DNA from 4 places in the Nostoc piscinale CENA21 genome. Region 2 is predicted to be linked to each of the others. Evidence: predicted binding sites of a transcription regulator. Region 2 holds the regulator's gene; each other region holds the start of a gene.
The links. The regulator NtcA, encoded in region 2, controls nitrogen genes in cyanobacteria. The targets are predictions, from matches to a motif close to TNTGTANNNNNNNNTACANA.

Region 1 (3,172 bases), 2.6 Mb from region 2:
TCCAACGCATCTTGGAAGATAAAGTCGAGTTTTGGCCCGTAAAATGCAGCTTCGCCAATACCTTCAAAATGATCCATTCCTAATTGTTCCACAGCGCGGCGAATCGCACCTTGAGCTTTTTCCCAAGCTTCATCGGAACCAATATATTTATCACTCGCAGGATCACGGAAACTCAGTCTGGCTTTGAAGTTCTTCAATTGCAGTTTATTGAACACTGATAAAATCAAATCCACTACGTTGAGGAATTCTGCGTCTAGCTGTTCTGGGGTGACAAACAAGTGCGAGTCATCCACAGTAAAGCCGCGCACTCTGGTTAAACCGCCTAATTCCCCTGATTGTTCGTAGCGGTAGACAGTACCGAATTCTGCCAAACGCATCGGTAGTTCTCGATAAGAACGTAACTCGCTCTTATATATTTGGATGTGGAAGGGGCAGTTCATTGGCTTCATGACAAAGCCTTGCTCAAGTGCTGCTGCGGCTTCATCCTCAGCCATCAAAGGAAACATATCTTCCTTATACTTTTGCCAGTGGCCGGAAGTTTTAAATAAATCTACCCTCGCAATGTGGGGAGTAACCACAGGTAAATAGCCACGCTTCAGCTGTTCTTGCTTGAGGAAGTCTTCTAAGATACTCCGCAATAAAGTGCCTTTGGGAGTCCACAAAGGTAAACCCGGCCCTACTAAGTCAGAGAAGATAAATAAACCCAATTCTTTGCCGAGTTTGCGATGGTCGCGGCGCTGTGCTTCTTCTTTGCGGCGCTTGTACTCAGCTAGTTGTTCTGGAGTTTCCCACGCAGTACCGTAAATGCGCTGTAGTTGCGCTTTGGTTTCATCCCCGCGCCAATATGCACCCGCAACGCTTTCTAAATCAATGGCTTTCGGGTTTAATTCTTGAGTATTTTCCACATGAGGCCCGGCGCACAAATCCCACCATTGATCACCCAAGTGATAAATAGTAATGGGTTCTTTTAAATCTGCCAGGATTTCTAATTTATAAGGTTCGTTGATTTCTTTAATGCGGCGTTCGGCTTCTTCCCGGCTGACTTCTTCTCTAACTACTGGCAATTTGCGATTAATAATCTTCGCCATCTCTTTTTGGATGGCTTTGAGGTCTTTGTCAGTAAATGGCTCTGGACTGTCGAAATCGTAATAAAATCCATTTTCTATCCAGGGGCCTATTGTAACTTGCGCCTTGGGAAACAGCTTCTGCACTGCCATTGCCATCACATGAGAAGTTGTGTGGCGAATCTTTTTTAAAGTCTCTGATTCGCTGGTACGGGGTAAATAGATTTTTTCTGGTTGTTCTGCTTGATGCAGATTTTGATTAGGCGACATTGGCTGCTGAACCATTGGCGAAGTAATTGCAAAAAGTAATTTATTAGTTAAAATGCTGAAAAACTTACCCAAATATAACATCTGGTTATATTTCAGCTTGACAGATTTTTAGCTGTCCTGGATGCACTCTAGCATTGTATGAAGTGTGAAGTCTGAAGTATGAAACTTGATCTTAGCTTGCCGACTGTGTTTTCTTATGTCTACAGTCTTTAGCCTGAATTTTTTTTAGGTTAAATTACTGTGTTTTTTTATGAAGATTTGCTTTTCGTAACTATTATGACAGATTTATTTAACAATCTTTCTGAGGACATAGCATATAATAACGTTAAGTTTTGTAAAAAAACGTTAATATTAATAAGAAAAATAGAAGTATCCTTCATATCTATGCAAGACTCAAATTTACCAGGGACTGAGTTGCTGAAAACGGTCTTAGAGCCTTTGTTAGAAGACTTTGACTATTGGTTTGGGCGATCGCGCCACCTTTTAGAAACTGAGCAACTCTCATTTATGAGTCATCAAGAACAATCTGACCTGCTGTTACGAGTCAAGCAAGCACAAACAGAACTAAACACAGCAAAAATGCTATTTGCAGCCACTGATAAACAAGTCGGATTGGATATGACAACCTTAGCGCCTTGGCATCAATTGGTTACGGAATGTTGGAATGTAGGGATGCGCTTTCATCAAGAAAAAGAAAAGTCGTAGCGACTAGTTGGTGTGGATGACACATCACATAGTTTGCATAGATACTATAAAATACTTAATAAAATTTTTATTAACAAATAATGTATCCTATGCTACCGTTAATTGAATAGCCTTGACAAATTTTTCATATTAATCATATAAGCGCATCATAAGTGCGTTAAACATTTACACCCGCTGCGATTCCCAACCTCAGCGAAGCTTTTCAGTATAAGGTTTTTAAACTTGCTGCCCTGGAGGAAACCCGTATTATGTTGCACCTACTTTATATTCTTGCTTTTACGATTTTGGCTTGCATTGCAGTGGCAAACTTAATTCGCAACTTAGTTATGTTTAGTTTTATTGACAGAGAGCGAAATTATCCAGCCACACCTTCAGCAAATCGAAATTATCGTTCAGGCAGAAAATCAGTACCCCATCCAGAATTATTAGATAGCGATGGCAATATCATTAAAGAACCATTATTAGTTATGCGTTCTATTAATGTTGAAGACGCTAGACAACAACTAGATGCAATTTATGAAGCTTCTCCAGGACAAAAGAGTGAAAATCATGAAAAGTAGGGGCTAGGGGCTAGGGACTATGGGCTAGACAGTTATAGCTAAAGCCACACAAAAGTATGAAATTTGGGCTTCTAACCTCTAGCCTCCAACCTTGAACCTCTAACCCCTAGCCTCATTGATACTTCATATTGTTTGATTAAGCTTCAATAACTACGCGGAGATTGCCGCGTTTTTTTTGCTACGCGGCAGGCAGTAGTATTACCAGAACGCTCAAACTCCAAATCCAGAATAGTTGTACCGACTCGTAAATTGTGGAAAGACAGATGATTAATCGACTCTGGTAAAGCAGGGTCGATAATTCGTAGGCAGTTATTTTGCGCGTCTGGAACTAAATTGACAATCATTTGTAGCAGTTGAAACACGCTACCCGTAGCCCAAGCTTGGGGTGTACAAGCCACGGGATATTGTACAGGGGCATTGTCGCCATTGCGTTCGTAGCCGCAAAACAGTTCTGGAGGACGTTGATAAGGTTGCTGATTAGTCATGTCGAGTATACCTTGAAAAAGTTCCAAGGCTTGATCGATTAAACCGAGCGATCGCAGACCCGTCGCAGTTAAAGAGTTATCATGAGGC
Region 2 (3,172 bases):
GGTTAGCATCGCCTAACAGTTGCAACACCGCCTGACGCGCCGCCGAGGCTTGACTCACTTGAATTACCGCACCAGCCAAAATTTGACCACGCACTAACGCCAACTTGCCTAAACGCAAGTCTTGATAAGACTGATAGTATTTTTCGAGTCTGGCTACTTCCTGTTCTAAATAATCCTGTTGTCTTTCTAATTCTTTGAGGCGAGATTCTCTGGTGGCAATTACCTGTTCTCTGGCGGTAATTTCTAAATTGCGATTTTGAATGAGTTTATCTAATTGAGCGATTTTGCGATCGCGCTGTTCAATAATTTCTTGACGATTGGCGAGTTCGCGATCACGTTTGGAAATGGCTGTTTTCGCTTCATCAATCGCCTTTTTTTGCCTCTGCGTACAATCTTTGTTGTTCTGCCTTTAATTGTCCTACAGCTACTTGTAAGGCTTTTCTTTGGTTATAAACGTTTTCTAATTCTGACCGCGCTTGCTGATATTGAGTTGCAACTTGATTTAAGCGCCCTTGAGTGCTTTGTAACTGCCCTTGGATTTTTGCTTGGCGGCTCAAAGTTTGATTGAGTTTTGCTTGTGTTTCCCGTTGTTTAGCGTTGGCCGCTTGCAAAGATTTATTAATTCTTTGTAAGTCTTGTTGCGCTTGGGTTTGTTCTTTTCTGGCTTGGCTTAATTCTGTTTCGACTTGGCTTTTTTGGGCTTCGGCGGTTTTGAGTTGTTCTCGTTTGTTTCTCAGGTCTTTTTGAATATCTTCTAATTCAAAGACTCCCTTACGCAAGCCCTCATCCGCAGCAAACAAAATTCCCAAGGTTGATGCTGAAATCAAGCCCCCAGTAAAAATTGTCACCACCACCGCCGTATTTTTGGGACGAAGCTTAAAGAGTGAGAGGCGAGCTTTGCCAACCCGTGTGCCAATGCGATCGCCCACAGTGGCTATTACGCCTCCCAAAATTAAAATTGCTGCAATGAGGATGTACCCGGTGGTCATCTTCAGCTACCGAAATGGTTCCAGATACAGCCTACTACTTTCGACCATTGTCTGTGGAGGGTAGGAAATTGGCAATAGCGAAGATTTATCAATTTATGATTTGCCTCCTGCTATGGGTATTATCTGCAAAAACACCACCATATTTGCCAACTCCATTACCTCCAATTACTTTCAACCAAAAACAATGCCAGAGTCAGAAAGCCCAAATTCAGAGTAAATCACGTTTTGATTCTGACTTCTGACTTCTGCTTTAAGTGAACTGTCTACTTAAGCTAACAGGTTTATGCACAGTAATCTTCTTTTTATGAATAGAAATCATTTTCTTTTCGCGTAAATCACCAAGTAACCTAGTGACTGTGACACGAGTCGAACCAATTGCCTCTGCGATCGCTTGATGAGATAGCTTCAGATCAATTGTGATTCCATCTGCACAAGGAACACCAAAATCACGACAAAGAATTAATAAAAAACTCACCAATCTAGAACCCATATCTCGGTGAGCGAGGGTTTCAATCATCATCTCTGTCTGTAAAATCCGCGAAGATAGACCCCGCAGCATTAACATAGACAATTCTGGATTTTCCTTAAGTGCTTGCTCTACTTGCTCGATTGGTGCTGATAGCAATTCTACAGGTGTAAATGCAACAGCATGGTAAAACCGATCTGACTTATTTCCAGTCAGCAAAGACAAAACACCAAAAACACTATTTTCCCGTAACAGTGCTACCGTTATTTCTTCTCCTGCTTCGTATACCCTGGAAAGTTTTACAGCACCCTTAAGAAGAAAATAAACTCGTTCAGCAGGATCGCCCGGAAAAAAGATCGTTTTGTTGCGTTCAAACGTTTCCACAACAGGTGGAAACGCCCCAGTTGCCATCTGACGAAAAACATTTGCTAGGGCTTTATCTTGTGTCACGATCATCTCCCTTCCCCTACCCAATGCCGGAAAAACAAATAAACTGATTACCTAAGAATACACCTGAAAAATCAATAAATCACCGTCAACCTTTCTGTACTTTCCTATACTCAAAAGCCAAACTTCAGACTTATTTGTTCATAATGATACATAATTTTTCACCTTTTTAGCTAGTAGTTGTTATAAGTACTTACAAACTCCTATTCATCAGGTTTTTTGCGAAAAAATTCATTGTATCTTGAGAATATCTTCAGGAAGAGCAGACAATTTTTATGCAGCAAACACACCAATTGAATTAAAGAAAAATTCAGACAGCAGAATTGAAGACGCAAAATTAGTCAATGGAGAAAAACACTCACCACTTAATTTGCTGTGTTGCTTGTTTATTCATCTACTAGCCTCACAGAATTTAAGGCTCAATTCGGGCTTCTGGTTTCTTGATTCTGGCCTGTGAAACATGATTTTGATAAATCAAGAAAAACAGGCCTCAGTTTCTAGTATCCTCCTAAGAGGATGTCTGAAAAAGTCCCAGGTGATACACTCAGCAGTTGAAGTATCCTCAATTCCCCTAAAAAATTTAGACTTCTGGCTGTAATTGCCTCTGAAAAAGAAAAGTGAACACAGCTACACAGCAGTCAAAAATAGCCATTGTGTTGCCAGACGGAATGCTGCACCTGCTTAGGGGAATCAAAAATAGTTGATACTGCTCAGACATCTTTTATCATGATTGATCCTGTTAATAATTTCTATGCTGAATCTGACTGGAAAAAACGCCCTCGTTACAGGTATTGCCAATAATCGCTCCATCGCTTGGGGTATCGCCCAACAACTGCACGCCGCCGGAGCTAATTTAGGTATTACTTACCTCCCTGATGAACGTGGCAAGATGGAGAAAAAAGTTGCGGAATTGGTAGAACCTCTTAATCCCAGCTTATTTGTTCCCTGTAATGTTCAAAACGACGAACAGATTCACTCTACCTTTGAAACGGTGCAAGAAAAGTGGGGTAGGTTAGATATCCTCATCCACTGTTTAGCTTTTGCGAATAAAGATGATTTGACTGGAGGCTTTAGCCAAACCTCCCGTTCGGGTTTCAATACAGCTTTAGAAATTAGTACCTATTCCCTAGTACAGTTAAGTGGTGCAGCGAAACCTTTAATGACCGAAGGCGGTAGCATTGTCACCTTGACATATTTAGGTGGTGTGCGAGCTGTGCCTAACTACAATGTGATGGGAGTCGCCAAAGCAGGTTTAGAAGCGAGTGTGCGT
Region 3 (3,172 bases), 3.1 Mb from region 2:
TTATCATGTCAGGGCAATAACAAAAGCCCGTACGATCAGAGGGATAAATACATTTTTAATACATTAGTAATTGGTAATTCTGCTAAATAAATTACCAATTACTCCTATGCTTTTCTATCTCTTTGCGTTTTGGCGCTGCGGTAGTCATTATGATGGGCTGAACCCGGAAAATACTGCTTTCTGTACGCGAAATAAACCATTATTTCTGTCTAAAAGTTTATACAAGATAATTATTGGATTTAACTATACATAAAGTTATATAAATTTTAGCTTCTCCTAGTAAAAATTAATCTACCAGAGGGCTGATTGGATTGTATTAATTGTCATGGTTTATTGAAATTAATTAAATTAATTCTTAAGCCGGTTATCCGGGAGGCATTATGACAGAGGCTACACATAAACGCCAGCTGGTAATTATTGGCGGCGCAGAAGATAAAGAAGGAGATTGCGTAATTCTGCGAGAGTTTGTCCGTCGGGCTGGGGGTACAAAAGCCAATATTGTAATTATGACAGCCGCCACAGAACTACCCAGAGAAGTGGGAGAAAATTACATTAGAGTTTTTGAACGGCTAGGTGCAGAACACGTTCGCATTATTGATACAGAAACTCGTGAAGATGCTAGGTCTTCTACGGCTTTAGAAGCAATTAGTAAGGCGACTGGGATATTTTTTACTGGCGGAGACCAAGCCAGAATTACTAGCATTCTCAAAGATACCGAAATTGATGCCGCGATTCACCAACGTTACGCGGAAGGCGCAGTGATCGCAGGTACTAGTGCTGGTGCGGCTGTGATGCCCGATAAAATGATTGTTGAGGGTGATTCTCAAAGTACACCAAAGATGGAAATTGTGGAAATGGGGCCTGGTCTTGGTTTTCTCCCAGGGGTGGTGATTGATCAACATTTCTTGCAACGCGGACGTTTAGGACGTTTGATTACAGCCTTAGTCCGTGAACCTGCGGTGTTAGGATTTGGCATTGATGAGAATACAGCGATCGCAGTAACTGATGACCAAATCGAAATTATTGGTGAAGGTTCAGTTACCATCGTGGATGAATCTGATTCTACATATAACAATGCAAGTGAAATTCTCCGCGATGAACCTTTAGCAATTTGTGGTGCGAAACTACACATTTTGCCACATGGTTATAAATTTAACTTAAAGACGCGGCAAGCAATTCTGACTAATGGTGTTGTTGCTAGTGAAGCGATGAATCAGTCTGTAGCGGTATAGAGATAAAGGGGTGTAGGGGTGTGAGGATGTATGTAGGTGTTCAAACCCCTTACACCATTTCACGAAAAATCTAATACAGATGTAAACCCTAAAATCCTGGCTACATCTGAGTTTTTTAATTGCGTTAGCGAAGTGGTAGCGAGTCTGCAATAGCGAAGCGTTAGCGAGGAACGAGCGTCGCGTCATTGTGAATTGGTATTACACCTCTACACCCTGATTTCAACCCTTAATATCGAGCTTCCTTGGTCGATAATGTGAAGAAATATTTCGCCAACAGCATCACTACTCAACAAAAAACCCGCCGAAGCGGGGGTTTCCACACAACAAAACTATAAACAGTCAACTCTTGCTTTACCAGACTTAGCCGATATATCTCATTTCGGCTTCTAGTTGATGAATTAGCTTTTCGTTACCTTGGGCTTTGGCTACTTCTAAGCGGTGTTCCAAGCTTTTTTTCAGGTTTTGTCTGTGGACTTCTTTAGCTTGTCTCATAGCCTGTAATCTATTTTGATTCATAGTTATTTCCCTCTTTATGCTTTTTTCTGTTTAGTATTGCTAATATAGCACAGGTTTTGTAGCTGTTGCTACAGAAATTAATATCTTAATATATGTGAATATTGTAAGTTTATGGCAGACAAAGCAATAAGTACCCGATCGCTCTTGACTTTACTTAGCGATTTTGGCGATCGCGATGTTTATGTCGGAGTGATGAAAGGTATAATTGCTCAAATTAACCCAGAAATCAGGGTTATAGACTTAACGCACCAAATTCCGCCACAAAATATTGTTGCTGCTAGATTTTGCTTGATGAATGCTTATCCCTACTTTCCTGATGGAACAGTACATATAGCAGTGGTAGATCCGGGAGTGGGTGGAAACCGGAGGGCGATCGCAGTAGAATTTGCTGGTGGGTTTTTAGTCGGCCCCGATAATGGCATATTTAGCGGTGTACTCAGTCAAACTCCCGCAGTGGCAGCCGTGGAACTTACAAACCCAGACTACTGGTTAACTCCCCAACCTAGCCGCACTTTTCACGGTAGAGATATTTTTGCACCTGTAGGAGCTAACCTGGCTAGTGGTGTTCCCTTGAAATATCTGGGAAAAGAAATTAATCCCACAACTTTGTTACAGATAGGGATGGGCAAATGTCAAACAACTAGCCGTGGTGTGTTGGGAAATATTCAATATATAGATCATTTTGGCAATTTAATCAGCAATATTCCTCAAAGTTGCGTGGAAGGTAAAACTTGGTACGTGGAGATTGCGGGGTTGACAATACCAGGATGTGAAACTTACAGTAATGGCGAAGTTGGGGAAGCTGTCGCCTTAGTTGGTAGTCATGGCTGGGTAGAAATCGCTATCAATGGCGGAAATGCACATTCACAGTTGCAGATTAACTACCAAGATACTTTAGAGGTGATTAATTATTAGACTAGAAACTGAGATTACTGCTAACTTATCACTGTTTTTCTATGACTACTCAAACTGTATCTCCATCACCAGTTTATCAAGGCCAGTTTGGTGAATTTACCATTGATCAAAGCGATCGCACTGGTGTAATTATCTATCGTACTGCGTTAATGGTAGCGGCACTCAGCTTTGCTGCGGGGACTGTTTTGGCATTGTTTTACAATAACCCCACTACCATCCAAGCAATTACCCCTTTATATACCTGCTTTAGTTTAGCTCTCGGTGTGAGTTTGTTGACTATTCATATTTACATGGCTTCTTTGCACCGAGTTTTACAAGTTTTTTGGTTAATTGGGAGTATTTCTGCGTTTATTTTTGCTCATTTTGACAGTCAACCTTTTGCATTGACTATCTACACGAACCCATTCACTATTTTAGGTGTAGGTTTTACTTTCGCAGCCTTAACAGGCATTTATTTTAAAGAAGCATTTTGCTTTAATCGTCTGGAAACAAAGGTTTTAACTTTCACA
Region 4 (3,172 bases), 3.4 Mb from region 2:
TTTTTAGCCATTCACCAACCATGAAACTTGAGGATATATATCAATTCTTTGAAAATCCTCCGCCAACTTACCTCTGTCAGGAACTAGCAATTTGTTACATACTGTCTGTCTTACTGCAAGGTGAATCCTACGGCACCGAGTTAATTCAACGTTTGGAAACTGAATATCCAACCTATCGGCTTTCAGATACCGTGCTTTATAGTGCGATCAAATTTCTGGAAGACGAAAGGGCAATTAATGGGTATTGGAAGAAACTCGAAGGACGAGGAAGACCTAGGCGGATGTACCAAGTTTCTCCAGAATGGCAAGTTCAAGCGCAGGATTTAACACGTCTTTGGCAAGAGTACATCAACGGGAGGACAAATTAATTAATAATTAATAATGAACAAATCTCCTCCTGTCAAACAGTAACAATCAGTTATGGATACTGCTATTCTGCCATCTACGTTTCTGCTCACCTTATTGTTATTAGTTGGGTTGTTTTTCTTTATTCGTGCTGCTACCAAAGACCGCACAGAAACGGCTCAACTAATATCTGAGCAGGACGAAGCTGTATTAATGCCTCAATTACAGGATTATTTCCGTTCCCGGTCTTACCGAGTGGCAGCGGTAGACCGTGACCAAAATCAAGTCACGTTTGAGGGTTTTGTCCAACCAAGCTTATTTTTAGCGATTTTTTTAACCCTACTTGCAACTGTAGGTTTAATTTGTTTATCTTTTGTTTTGTCAATGCTTCTGCCCAACATGAGCAGTTTTTTTTCTGGGAATAATTCTGCTGGCACCTTTAAGCGGTCTATTTTATTGGAAAAAAGCAGGAAGAACCGAGAAAGTCTTGCTTCATCTGCAAAAAGCTAATCAAGATGAACCAAACTCTCCAGGTAAGATTGCTGTAACTGCCCATCGAGATGAACTGATTGAGTTACAGAAGGCACTCAACTTAAAGCTGAGTGATTAAACTTTGTTTTTTAAGTTTCCTCTAGTGATGAGCGAGAGGAAATAAACAATAGGGAGTAGGAAAGAGGGTTGTTGGGATGTAAATTCTCTCTGTAACGAAACGTCTTAGAGAAAAACGTATCTTGTAACGTAGCTCTCAAAAGCAAAGTAAAATTCTACTCTCGCTTTTGGATGCTTTGTATCACTCTTTCTCACTCCCTGATGTGTATTAGTTGATAATTCAACTTACACAAACCAAATTGGCTTGAATAAAGTTGTTTGTCCAACTGCCTGGACTACCCTCTACTGGCAAATCAGTGCCAAATTTAAAAAAAAATTGAAAATTTTGCATAAACTGAGCAACTTTGCCAGTTAAATGAATATTCAGAACACATTCAACAACGTAAAAGTACCAATTCAAGTTTAACGTGCAGCTACTGCCACAGGTTCTGAACCAGCCGGAGCTTCTAACGTCCGGAGGCTGGGAAACAAGAAATGGTTTTCTTCTACGTATTGGGCACCAAACAGACCTTTTTCTGCCCAGAAATATCGGTCTGTTGTGTGTTCATTGCGCTTTACGAGTAGCAGAGCGGGTGGCAATATCCCTTCAGCCTGAATGAATTTTCTTGCTGCTGTCACAGGTTTTTCTTCGCCGCTTTCGATGCTATATTGAGGCACATGCTCTAAAATCCGCCGTCCTTCCTGGCGACGACGACTCTTCCGTTTCCGTCTCCTTGCCAACCTATTTTCCTCCTCTTTCAAGCTATTAGATTGTAGTGATAGCTACAAAATCCGTCGTAATTATAAAAGTTCTAGTTCAAAAAATCAAGAGTTTATAAACTTTTGATACAACGAAAATAATTTTCTTGAAGGCAAATAAATCACAAAACTAGTAAAGTACACAATTTCTTTATTTCTACCATCATTTGAGAAGCTTTCGTTAAGCTTGATCAAAAGAGAGTTAGAATCAAGCTGATTCTTGAAGAAGAATTCAGGAGCCAGTATTCAGGAGTCAGAATTAATTATGAGTGAAGCAGACCTGCCACTAATTCTAGATGTAGCCTTCCTCAAGGGTAAATCAGCAAATCTCAAATTTCATGTGGAGTTTCACTGTCATTCACTGGCCAGTTACATTCAGTATAGATTATGTATTCTAACTCCTGAGTTGTGAGTTCTTTGTTGTGGAAAATTCCTCAAAAGCCTGTGATACTGAGCAATAAATGAAAAATGTTAATGTCTGCTAGTTCAGATTTTGTGGCTTTATGCCGAGAACAAATAACATTATTAGCCCAAGGTTTGGGAGCTTCTCTAAGTGTGGTGTATTTAACACAAGAATTGGTAGAAGCGCCAACAACTGAGGCGAAACTAATTCCTGTGGTTGTTTATCCAGAAACCGCAGGATTACCGCCTGGAGAAGAAAATACGGAAGTAAAAGCACGTAAACAGTTACAAATTAGTAATATTTTGCTACTACCGAAACAGCAAAAAAGGTTACTAACAGCAGCTACGGAATTTACGGCTACATCACCAGAAGTCGAAACAACAGATACTGAACAACCAAATTTCCAAGAAGAGTATTTGCTGAGTGGACACCAGATTGTTATGCCTTTAGTCCATGAAGGTGTGATGATGGGATTACTGGTGACATGCAGAGAAGATCGGGCTTGGAATCAACAAGAACAAAATACAATTCAAAAAATAGTTCAAACTTTGGCGATCGCTTGTGTTTTAGATCAGCGTCGCGCTTGGTTACAACAACAGCTACATCAACAACAAGTCCTGCAAGAACAGCAACGAGATTTATTAGATAACTTGCTGCACCAATTTCGCAATCCCTTGACAGCATTGCGGACTTTTGGCAAGTTGCTATTTAAAAGACTGCGCCCAGGCGACCCAAACCGAGAAGTAGGGGCGAGTATTGTCCGAGAAAGCGATCGCCTCAAAGAATTATTGCAACAATTTGAGCAAGTTATCGACTGGACAGAATTGGATGTAGCACCACGGGTATTACCAGAAAATGAAGTTTTTGTAGAAGCTACTGTCCAAGCAGAACCTAAACCAATTTTATTATTGCCAGGTACAGGAGAACAGGCAACTGATTGCTCTTTAGCTGATTTATTAGCACCATTATTACTATCAGCTAAAGCGATCGCCCAAGAACGACACCTGAAAATAAAAACCGAAATTCCGAAAAATTTACCTTTAGTGCGTGTTAATCTTAAAGCCTTACAAGAAATCT

Region 1: ACX27_RS20535 (DUF2605 domain-containing protein) is a predicted target of NtcA. The motif match lies at 1,599-1,618, and genes of this name have one in related genera.
Region 3: ACX27_RS18510 (SAM hydrolase/SAM-dependent halogenase family protein) is a predicted target of NtcA. The motif match lies at 1,804-1,823, and genes of this name have one in related genera.
Region 4: ACX27_RS17090 (DUF3155 domain-containing protein) is a predicted target of NtcA. The motif match lies at 1,704-1,723, and genes of this name have one in related genera.

The regions. Positions count from the first base shown of each region.
Region 1 covers NZ_CP012036.1:4,777,055-4,780,226, forward strand. The annotation lists gene thrS (threonine--tRNA ligase) at 1-1,349, opposite strand, end outside; gene ACX27_RS20535 (DUF2605 domain-containing protein) at 1,719-2,039, shown strand; gene ACX27_RS20540 (DUF2973 domain-containing protein) at 2,288-2,599, shown strand; partial or broken gene ACX27_RS20545 (amylo-alpha-1,6-glucosidase) at 2,736-3,172, opposite strand, start outside.
Region 2 covers NZ_CP012036.1:232,783-235,954, reverse strand. The annotation lists partial or broken gene ACX27_RS01055 (DUF3084 domain-containing protein) at 1-989, opposite strand, end outside; gene ntcA (global nitrogen regulator NtcA) at 1,240-1,911, opposite strand; gene fabI (enoyl-ACP reductase FabI) at 2,654-3,172, shown strand, end outside.
Region 3 covers NZ_CP012036.1:4,261,222-4,264,393, reverse strand. The annotation lists gene ACX27_RS18515 (cyanophycinase) at 381-1,232, shown strand; gene pirA (arginine synthesis PII-interacting regulator PirA) at 1,593-1,748, opposite strand; gene ACX27_RS18510 (SAM hydrolase/SAM-dependent halogenase family protein) at 1,860-2,663, shown strand; gene ACX27_RS18505 (DUF2301 domain-containing membrane protein) at 2,705-3,172, shown strand, end outside.
Region 4 covers NZ_CP012036.1:3,945,582-3,948,753, reverse strand. The annotation lists gene ACX27_RS17105 (PadR family transcriptional regulator) at 21-368, shown strand; partial or broken gene ACX27_RS17100 (cofactor assembly of complex C subunit B) at 421-955, shown strand; gene ACX27_RS17090 (DUF3155 domain-containing protein) at 1,357-1,674, opposite strand; gene ACX27_RS17085 (GAF domain-containing sensor histidine kinase) at 2,161-3,172, shown strand, end outside.